3 regions of the Streptomyces sp. NPDC031670 genome follow, and region 1 is predicted to be linked to each of the others. Evidence: riboswitches for the same ligand, from Rfam matches in the RefSeq annotation. Region 1 holds a riboswitch; each other region holds the start of a gene.
What was found. Region 1 has a riboswitch for cobalamin ahead of nicT (Nickel transporter NicT). Riboswitches for the same ligand answer to the same signal wherever they lie in the genome.
Positions count from the first base shown of each region.

Region 2: it holds a riboswitch for cobalamin, as region 1 does, so the genes downstream of both, ACZ5ID_RS13540 (cobalamin biosynthesis protein) here and nicT (Nickel transporter NicT) in region 1, are expected to answer to the same signal.
Region 3: it holds a riboswitch for cobalamin, as region 1 does, so the genes downstream of both, ACZ5ID_RS29395 (ribonucleoside-diphosphate reductase subunit alpha) here and nicT (Nickel transporter NicT) in region 1, are expected to answer to the same signal.

Region 1 covers NZ_JBVILC010000009.1:3,747-7,014, forward strand. Annotated here, with positions in the region: gene ACZ5ID_RS18330 (NAD(P)H-binding protein) at 1-826, shown strand, start outside; gene nicT (Nickel transporter NicT) at 819-2,033, opposite strand; cobalamin riboswitch at 2,032-2,237, opposite strand; gene ACZ5ID_RS18340 (penicillin acylase family protein) at 2,326-3,268, opposite strand, start outside.
Region 2 covers NZ_JBVILC010000006.1:33,351-36,618, forward strand. Annotated here, with positions in the region: gene ACZ5ID_RS13530 (inorganic phosphate transporter) at 1-773, shown strand, start outside; gene ACZ5ID_RS13535 (hypothetical protein) at 802-1,026, shown strand; cobalamin riboswitch at 1,133-1,329, shown strand; gene ACZ5ID_RS13540 (cobalamin biosynthesis protein) at 1,386-2,315, shown strand; gene ACZ5ID_RS13545 (cobyric acid synthase) at 2,312-3,268, shown strand, end outside.
Region 3 covers NZ_JBVILC010000020.1:62,197-65,464, reverse strand. Annotated here, with positions in the region: gene ACZ5ID_RS29395 (ribonucleoside-diphosphate reductase subunit alpha) at 1-1,214, opposite strand, end outside; cobalamin riboswitch at 1,345-1,484, opposite strand; gene mctP (monocarboxylate uptake permease MctP) at 1,706-3,268, opposite strand, start outside.

The sequences.
Region 1 (3,268 bases):
CGGAGCCACCGGGAACGTCGGTCGGCATCTCGTACGGAACCTCGCCTCGGCGGGCGAGCGCGTGACCGCCCTCTCCCGCCGTACGCCCACGGATCACGTGCCCGGCAGCGTGGAGTTCCGGCAAGCCGATCCGGCCCGGCCCGAGAGCCTGAAGCGCCCGCTCGACGGGGCCGAGGCCCTGTACCTCCTCGTCCCCGGGGGCGGCGACGGCCTCGACCCGTACGCCATTCTCGGCACGGCGCGGGCCGCCGGAGTCCGGCGGGTGGTCCTGCAGTCCTCACAGGCCACCGCGACCCGCCCGGATTCCTTGGCGCACGCCCGGCTGCGCGCCTTCGAGGACGCCGTACGGGAGTCGGGCCTCCAGTGGACGGTCCTACGGCCCAGCGGCTTCGCCTCCAACACCTATATGTGGGCCCCTTCGATCCGCTCCGACCGGACGGTCACCGCTCCCTTCGGCGATGTCGGCCTGCCCGTCGTCGATCCGGCCGACATCGCCGCCGTCGCCGCGGTGGCCCTGCGCGACGGGATCCACGCGGGCCGGACGTACGAGCTGACCGGACCGGCCCCTGTCTCGCCGCGCGAGCAGGCGCGGGCGATCGGGGACGCGTTGGGAGCGCCGGTGCGGTTCGTCGAGCAGAGCCGGACCGAGGCGCGGGCGCTGCTGCTGCGCTTCATGCCGGAGCCGGTCGTCGAGGGCACGCTTCGCATCCTCGGCGAGCCCACACCCGAGGAGCGACGGGTGAGCCCGGACGTGGAACGGCTCCTGGGCCGGGCTCCGCACACGTTCGCGGACTGGGCGGCGGCGAACGCCACGGCCTTCAGCTGACAACGTCCGGCGCGGACGCGGTCTCGTCGCGGGGTGCGGGTGCGGGCTCGTCGCGGGGTGCGCCCGGCCGGGCCCTGCCCGGCAGTGCGGCTGTCGCGGCGGCGCGCACCGCCCACCGCTGCTCGACCCTGGCGAACCTCCAGTACGCCAGCGCCGCCGCCCACACCACGACAAACAGACCGACGATGATGAAGCCCACGTTGTCCAGGTCGAGGCCCGCGACCCACCCGGTGACGGCGTCCCGCAGGTCCAGCTTCTCGTGCAACACACCCACCAGCTCGATCGTGCCGATCAGGAAGGCCACCGCGATGGACAGTCCCGTGATGGTGAGGTTGTAGAACACCTTGCGCACCGGGTTGGAGAACGCCCACTGGTACGCGAAGTTCATGAAGGTGCCGTCGATGGTGTCGAACAGGCTCATCCCCGCCGCGAACAGCAGCGGCAGGCACAGCACCGCGTACCAGGGCAGCCCGGCGGCGGCGCCCGAGCCGGCCATCACCATCAGGGTGACCTCGGTGGCGGTGTCGAAGCCGAGCCCGAAGAGGAAGCCCAGCGGGTACATCTGGCCCGGCCGGGTGATCGACTTGGTGAAGCGGCCCAGCAGACGGTTCATGAACCCCCTGGAGTCCAGGTGCTGTTCGAGTTCGGCTTCGTCGTACGTCCCGGCGCGCATGGCCCGGAACACCCGCAGGATGCCGACGAGGGCCAGCAGGTTGAGTGCGGCGATGAGGTAGAGGAACGATCCGGAGACGGTCGTTCCGACCACACCGAGGGTCTGGTGGGTCGGCGAGTCGTCGTTCATCAGGGTGCCCGCGAGCTGCGCACCCCCGGCGACCAGCGCCGCCATCACGACGACGACGCTGGAGTGCCCGAGCGCGAACCAGAAGCCGACCGACACCGGCCGTTTGCCGTCGGCCATCAGCTTGCGGGTGGTGTTGTCGATCGCGGCGATGTGGTCGGCGTCGAAGGCGTGCCGCATACCGAGGGTGTAGGCGGTGACGCCGAGTCCGAGGCCGAACGTCTTCGAGCCGACCTCGTAGTGCTCGGGCACGACCAGCAGGAACAGGATGCCGAACGCGACGACATGCAGGGCGGCGATCACCGCCAGCAGCCATGCGGTACGTACGGTGTCCTCGCGCCGCCAGTGGAATGTGGCGGCAGGGGTGGGCAGGGTCATTCGTTCACGCTCCAGCACCTCGTGGATCATTACGCGAGATGCCGTGGCCGGTCTCCTGGCTTCCGGGTGTCGCACCGTCCCCGCCTTCCCAGCGGCCTACGGCCACCAGTGGCACAACGGGACGGGCTACCCGAAGCCGTTCATGGCCTGAACGACATGGGGCCCGATCACAGTGGCGAGGGCCGCTCCGGTCTTGCACCGGTCTTCCCGAACACCACGGCCCGCCAACCGTAGGTGCGACCCGCCTCACCTGCAAGTCTGGCCGCGAGCAGGGGTATTGCAGATCACATTCCGGGAGCCTGCCGGTGGGCCCCGCCATGAGTCAGCCGCGCAGGACGGTGATCCGCAGACGCGGGTCGGAGGCTATCTCCGCCTCGGTGAACCGTTCCGTGACCCACTGTTTGCGCGAGAAGAGCTCGGTCTGGTCGGTGTAGTGGGGCGACTTCGGGTTGGCGGACTGCCCGTAGGTGAGGATCGTCCGCGTGCGGGGGCCCTGGGGTGTCAGCTCCGTGGCCATGACGAAGCTGGAGCCGGAGGCGTGGTCCTGCGGGGAGGCGGGGCGGGTGGCGCCGCCGCTGCCGGACGTGGGTGTCGCGTTGACGACGTTGAAGCATCCCTCGGCGCCGGAGCAGCCGGGCAGCGGTATCCCCGCCCAGCGCTGCACCCTGCCGATCGGCGCGTCCAGCGGCACCTTGTCGGCGGCCAGCTCGCGCACGGCGTCGGCCAGCGCCCGCCGCACCTGGGGCTCTTCGCCGTTGAGGCCGCGCGGAGTGGTGAGCGGCCGGGCCGGGTCGTACGGAACGCGCCACCACGGGTGCGGACCGTTCACTCGGGTACGGAACGCGTGCCACACCACGGATCCACGGCTGTCGGCGTCGTCGCGGGTGTCCCAGGCCGCCAGCACGTCACAGGCGGCGCGCACATCCACCTCGGTGCCGTCGGTCGCGGTCAGGACGGGGTGCGCGCGGCACATCGCGACCGCGTCGTCCCGCCCCAGCTCCGCCGTGTAGTTGCGGTCTCCCAGCATGCTCGCCCGGAGGGTGGACAGGGTGAACCCCGGTGCGCCGAGGCCGTCGGTGCCGTCGCGCCGGTCCGCGATCATCCGGAGTCCGAGCTGGGCACGCGGTCCGAGGGGCGCGCCGACGCGGTACATCTTCGGATAGCCGGTGAGCGGCGCCGAGGGGTTGGTCAGGGCCGAGTCGTTGTTGGAGTTGGCCACGTAGTCGGTCCGGGTCAGCCGGGGCTGGTGGCCGGGGCCGAAGACG
Region 2 (3,268 bases), on a different contig from region 1:
ACGCCGACCCGGCGGCCGAGAAGGCCACCGCCAAGGGCTACCGGGCCGGACAGATCGCCTCCGCCGGTCTCGTCTCGCTCGCCCACGGCACCAACGACGCGCAGAAGACCATGGGCATCATCACCCTCGCCCTGGTCACCGGCGGCGTGCTGCACCCGGGCGCCAACCCCCCGCTGTGGGTCATCGTCTCGGCCGGCATGGCCATCGCCATGGGTACCTACCTCGGCGGCTGGCGCATCATCCGCACCATGGGCAAGGGGCTGACCGAGCTGGCGCCGCCGCAGGGCTTCGCCGCCCAGTCCGGTGCCGCGACCGTCATCCTGGCCTCCTCGCACCTCGGCTTCTCGCTCTCCACCACCCAGGTCTGCTCCGGCTCCGTCATGGGCGCCGGTCTCGGCCGCAAGGGCGGAGTGGTCCGCTGGTCCACCGCGACCCGGATGTTCATCGCCTGGGGCCTGACCCTGCCCGCCGCGGGCCTGGTCGGCGCCGGCGCCGAGTTCCTCACCGGCCAGGGCACCTGGGGCATCGTCCTCGTGGCGGTCCTGCTGCTCGCGGGCTCCGGCTTCATCTGGAAGCTGTCGCGCCGCCGGCCGGTCGACCACAACGACGTCACCAACGTCCCGGCCGCCACCCCGGCCGAGCCCGCCGGTGTCGTCACGACCGCGATGGCCGCGGTCACCCCGCCGCCCACCGCCGCCGCCGTGGCCGTCGACCTGACGGCCACCATCCCGGCGCCCGCCCCCGCCGACCCGGCCCGCCCGGCCGTCGTCTGACCCGGCAGCGCTCCCCGAAGGAATCGTCATGCACATCGACTGGGCAGCTCTCGGCACCGTCTTCGGTGTCAGCCTCATCGTCACCGTCGGCCTGGTGGGCCTGTTCACCGTCGGGATCGTCGGCCTCAGCAAGCAGCAGTCGGCCGCGACCGGCAAGGGCACCGTCACCGTGGCCCGCACCACCGCCTACCTCTGCTTCGCGCTCTGCGCGGCGGCCGTCGCGTACGGCATCAACCTGATCGTCGCCAAGTAGGCCGGCGAGCAGCGCCGCACCCTCAACGACCGCCCTCCGGCCCTGCCGGGGGGCGGTTTCCTGTGTGCCTGCGCACACTCTCCCGTCGCAGGTCAGCAGCGAGTTGACGGGCGTTCCCGGGCATGGTGGACTGCCCGAGCCATTTACGGCGGCAGAAGAGGAAGCCGGTGCGAATCCGGCGCGGTCCCGCCACTGTCATCGGGGAATGATCCCCGTGAGCCAGGAACTCTCACCGCCGGTCGACGTCATACCAGGGCGCGGACACCCTGAGTGAGGACATACCGCCATGCGCGCCTGCCTGTTGCCGGCACCTCCCGCACGTACCGGAGCTCCCCGCGGCGTTGCGGCGGGCTGATCCCATGCGTGCCGATCGCACCTTCGCGTACGGCGCCACCGCCGGTCTCCTCGGCGACCTCCTCCTCGGCGACCCCCGCCGCGGACATCCGGTCGCCGCGTTCGGCCGTGCCGCGGCGGCCGTCGAGCGCGCGCTGTGGCGCGACCACCGTGGCTGGGGCGCGCTGCACACCGCTGTGTGCGCCGGAGGCGCCGCGGGCGCCGCGCTGCTCGCCACCCGTGCCGTACGCCGCCGGCCCGCCGCATCCATCGCGCTGACCGCCGCCGCCACCTGGGCCGTGGTGGGCGGCACTTCGCTGGGCCGGGAGGCCCGGGCGATCGGCGCGGCCCTCCAGTCGGGCGACGTCGAGGCGGCCCGCGCGCGGCTGCCGCACCTGTGCGGGCGCGACCCTCAGTCCCTGGACGCGCCCGGCATCGCGCGCGCGGTCGTCGAGTCCGTCGCCGAGAACACCTCGGACGCCGTGGTGGGCGCGCTGGTGTGGGGGGCGCTCGCGGGCGTGCCGGGTCTGGTGGCGTTCCGCGCGGTCAACACCCTGGACGCGATGGTCGGCCACCGCTCGCCGCGCCATCTGCGGTACGGGTGGGCCTCGGCGCGCCTGGACGACGTGGCGGGCTGGCCGGGCGCCCGGCTGACCGCCGCGCTCGCGGTCGCGGCGGGCGGCGCGCCGCGCGCCGCCACGCGCGCGTGGCGGCGGGACGCGGCCAAGCACCCGAGCCCCAACGCCGGTCCCGTGGAGGCGTCGTTCGCGGGGGCGCTCGGCGTACGGCTCGGCGGCACCCTCTCGTACGGCGGCCGTGTCGAGCACCGGCCGGTGCTGAACGGGGACGGCCGCGCGGTGGAAGTGGCGGACATCGAGCGGGCGGTGCGGCTGTCGCGCCGGGTGGGCTGGCTGGCGCTGGGTGTGGCGATCGCGGTGAGGAAGGTACGGACATGAGCGGTGGACTGCTGGTCGCGGGCACCACGTCGGACGCGGGCAAGAGCGTCGTCACCGCCGGGATCTGCCGGTGGCTGGTGCGCCGGGGTGTGAAGGTCGCGCCCTTCAAGGGACAGAACATGTCCCTCAACTCCTTCGTGACGCGCGAGGGCGCGGAGATCGGGCGCGCGCAGGCGATGCAGGCGCAGGCGGCGCGCGTGGAGCCGTCCGCGCTGATGAACCCCGTGCTGCTCAAGCCGGGGAGCGACCGTTCGAGCCAGGTCGTGCTGATGGGCAGACCGGTGGGCGAGCTGAGCGCCCGCGGCTACCACGGCGGACGCCAGGAGGCGCTTCTGGGCACGGTCGTGGACTGCCTGGAGCGGCTGCGGGGCACATATGACGCCGTGATCTGCGAGGGGGCGGGCAGCCCGGCCGAGATCAATCTGCGGCGCACCGACATCGTCAACATGGGCATCGCGCGCGCCGCGAGGCTGCCGGTGGTGGTGGTCGGCGACATCGACCGGGGCGGGGTGTTCGCCTCGTTCTTCGGTACGACGGCGCTGCTGAGCCCCGAGGACCAGGCGCTGGTCGCCGGGTACATCGTCAACAAGTTCCGCGGCGACGTCTCGCTCCTTCAGCCCGGCATCGACATGCTGCGCGGGCTCACCGGGCGGCATACGTACGGGATCCTGCCGTTCGCGCACGGGCTCGGCATCGACGAGGAGGACGGCCTGCGGGTGTCGCTGCGCGGCGCCGTGCGCGAGTCCGTGGTGGCACCGCCGGTCGGCGAGGACGTGCTGCGGGTCGCGGTGTGCGCGGTGCCGCTGATGTCCAACTTCACGGACGTGGACGCGCTCGCCGCCGAACCGGGCGTGATCGTACGGTTCGTGGACCGGCCCGAGGAGCTGGCCGACGCCGATCTGGTCGTGGTGCCGGGAACCCGGGGCACGGTCCGGGCGTTGGAGTGGCTGAGG
Region 3 (3,268 bases), on a different contig from region 1:
AGGGTGCGCATCATCCGGCCGTACAGGTCCCGCGCCGGGATCGTCTTCTGGGCCAGACCCGCGGCCTCGGCCCTGCGGTAGGCGGCGTCGAACTCCTCGCCCCACAGGTCGACCAGCTCGGGCACGTCGGCGGGGGAGAACAGCGACCAGGTGCCGTCCGCGTCCACCCGGCGCATGAACTCGTCCGGGATCCAGTGCGCCAGGTTCAGGTTGTGGGTGCGCCGGGCGTCCTCACCGGTGTTGTCGCGCAGCTCCAGGAACTCCTCGATGTCGGAGTGCCAGGTCTCCAGGTAGACCGCCGCGGCGCCCTTGCGCCGGCCGCCCTGGTTGACGGCCGCCACCGAGGCGTCCAGCGTCTTCAGGAACGGGACGATGCCGTTGGAGTGGCCGTTGGTGCCCCGGATGAGCGAGCCGCGCGAGCGGATGCGGGAGTACGACAGGCCGATGCCGCCGGCGTGCTTGGACAGGCGCGCCACCTGGTGGTAGCGGTCGTAGATCGAGTCCAGCTCGTCCAGCGGGGAGTCCAGCAGGTAGCAGCTGGACATCTGCGGGTGGCGGGTGCCGGAGTTGAAGAGCGTGGGGGAGGACGGCAGGTAGTCGAGCCGGCTCATCAGCCCGTACAGCGAGGCGACCTCGTCCAGCGCGCGCACCGAGTCGTCCTCGGCCAGGCCCGCCGCGACCCGGAGCATGAAGTACTGCGGGGTCTCGATGACCTGGCGGGTGATCGGGTGGCGCAGGAGGTAGCGGGAGTAGAGCGTGCGCAGGCCGAAGTAGCCGAAGCGGTCGTCGGCGCCGTCCGCGAGGGAGGCCTCGACCAGCGCGTCGAGCCGGGCCGCGTGCAGCCGCACGAAGTCGGCGGTGCGGTCCGCGATCAGCCCCTCGCGGTGGCCGACCTCGACCGACTCGGAGAACGAGATGGAGCCCTGGCCCGCGGCCTCCTCGGCGATCGTGAGCGTCAGCAGCCGGGCGGCGAGACGGGAGTACGCCGGGTCCTCGGAGATCAGACCCGCGGCGGCCTCGGTGGCGAGCCCACGCAACTCCGCCTCGTCCGAGCGCGCGTTGCGTCCGCGCAGCGCGGCGGCGGCGACCCGGCCGGGGTCGGTGTCCACCAGATCGGCGGTGAGGTCGGTCAGGGTCCGCAGCAGCGCGGTCCCGGGGGCGTCGACCGACTCCTCGGTGATCGCTGAAGCGGGATCCGCAGGGGCGATGGTCACGTGGGGGCACTCCTCGCTCGGCACGGGGCCTCGGGGAAGTGCGCGGGCACACGGACACACCCCCTCGGGGGTACGCCGCGTCCACTGCCCATTCCGCGAGGCCCGGACGTCTCGGCACCCGGACCGGACGGTCAGGGCGGGCTGTTCGGCAGGTCCTCGGACTGAACAAGTACGCGAATGCGTACCAGTACACCGTTGCGGGACAGTTCCGGATTTGCACCGGATTCCCCTGCGGCGACAGCGAGCATGAGCATACATCTTGTGCCGGGCGGTCGTGGCGCCCCCACATGTTGTGTCGCATCCGTACCGGAGTGTGTGTGCTGGGTAGTTGCTTCACTGCGGGCCGGCGGGGGCTTGTCGCGCGGTTCCCCGCGCCCCTGAGGGGGTTGCGGATGCCCTAGGCCGGAACCGCGAGGCGGTCGTGGGCATTCCCCCGAGCCACGAAAACGGGCCGCCGGGTTTCCCCGGCGGCCCGTCTCATGTTGTCCGGCTCAGTGCGCCGAGCCCGCCGTCGCCGGGGGCAGTTCGACCTCCACGCCCGGGTCGCCCGCGTCCGCGGTGTAGTCCTGCGGGGACGTCTCGTCGGCCCCGTCAGGGGCCTTCACGGCCCGCAGGACGAACGTGAGGACCACCGTGACCGCCACGTTCAGGACGAAGGCCGTCAGGCCGATGTAGCCGATCTCACCGATGCCGGGGATCTCCCTGGAGCTGCCGCCGAAGTGCTTCTGGGTGGGGGAGGCGACCCCGTACGCGGCGAGCGTGCCGTACGCCATGCCGACCGCCCAGCCCGCGAGCAGCGCCCAGCGGTGGAACCAGCGCGTGAACAGACCGCCCACCAGGGCCGGGAAGGTCTGCAGGATCCAGATGCCGCCGAGCAGCTGGAAGTTGATCGCGACCGTCTTGTCCATGGTCAGGACGAAGACCAGCGCGCCCACCTTCACCAGAAGCGAGACGATCTTGGAGACCTGTGCCTCCTGCTTGGGCGTGGCGTCCGGCTTGATGAAGTCCCGGTAGATGTTGCGGGTGAACAGGTTCGCCGCCGCGATCGACATGATGGCCGCCGGGACGAGCGCGCCGATGCCGATCGCCGCGAAGGCCACGCCCGCGAACCAGTCCGGGAACATGTCCTCGAAGAGCTGCGGGATGGCCAGCTGGCCGTTCTTGACCTTGACCCCGGCGGCGATCGCCATGAAGCCGAGCAGCGCGAGCAGCCCCAGCATCAGCGAGTACAGGGGCAGGATCGTGGTGTTGCGGCGGATGACGTTGCGGCTGCGGGAGGAGAGGGTCGCCGTGATCGAGTGCGGGTACATGAACAGCGCCAGCGCGGAGCCGAGGGCGAGCGTGGCGTAGGTCCACTGGCCCGCCTCGCCGGGCACCAGCGCGCCGGTGGGCTTGCCGGCCGCGTTGGGCGTCTCGAACTTGTGCCGGGCCGCCGCGAAGATGTCGTCGAAGCCGCCGAGCTTGATCGGGATGTAGATGATCGCCACCAGGATGACGATGTAGATCAGCGTGTCCTTCACGAACGCGATCAGGGCGGGGGCGCGCAGACCCGAGGAGTAGGTGTACGCGGCGAGCACCGCGAACGCGATCAGCAGCGGCAGGTCCTTGACGAACCAGTTGCCGGAGCCGCCGATGCCCATCACGTCCAGCACCGCCTGGATGCCGACGAGCTGGAGCGCGATGTAGGGCATCGTGGCGAGGATGCCGGTGACCGCGACCGCGAGCGAGAGGCTCTTGGAGCCGAACCGGCCGCGTACGAAGTCCGAGGTCGTCACATAGCCGTGCTTGTGCGAGACCGACCAGAGCCGCGGCAGGAAGGTGAAGATGAGCGGATAGACGAGGATCGTGTACGGCACCGCGAAGAACCCGGCCGCGCCCGCCGCGTACACCGCCGCCGGGACCGCGACGAAGGTGTACGCCGTGTAGAGGTCACCGCCGAGCAGGAACCAGGTGACCCAGGTGCCGAAGGAGCGCCCGCCCAGCCCCCATTCGTCGAGGCTGTGCTCGTTCTCGGCGCGGCGCCAGCGGGCGGCCATGAAGCCGACGACCGTGAC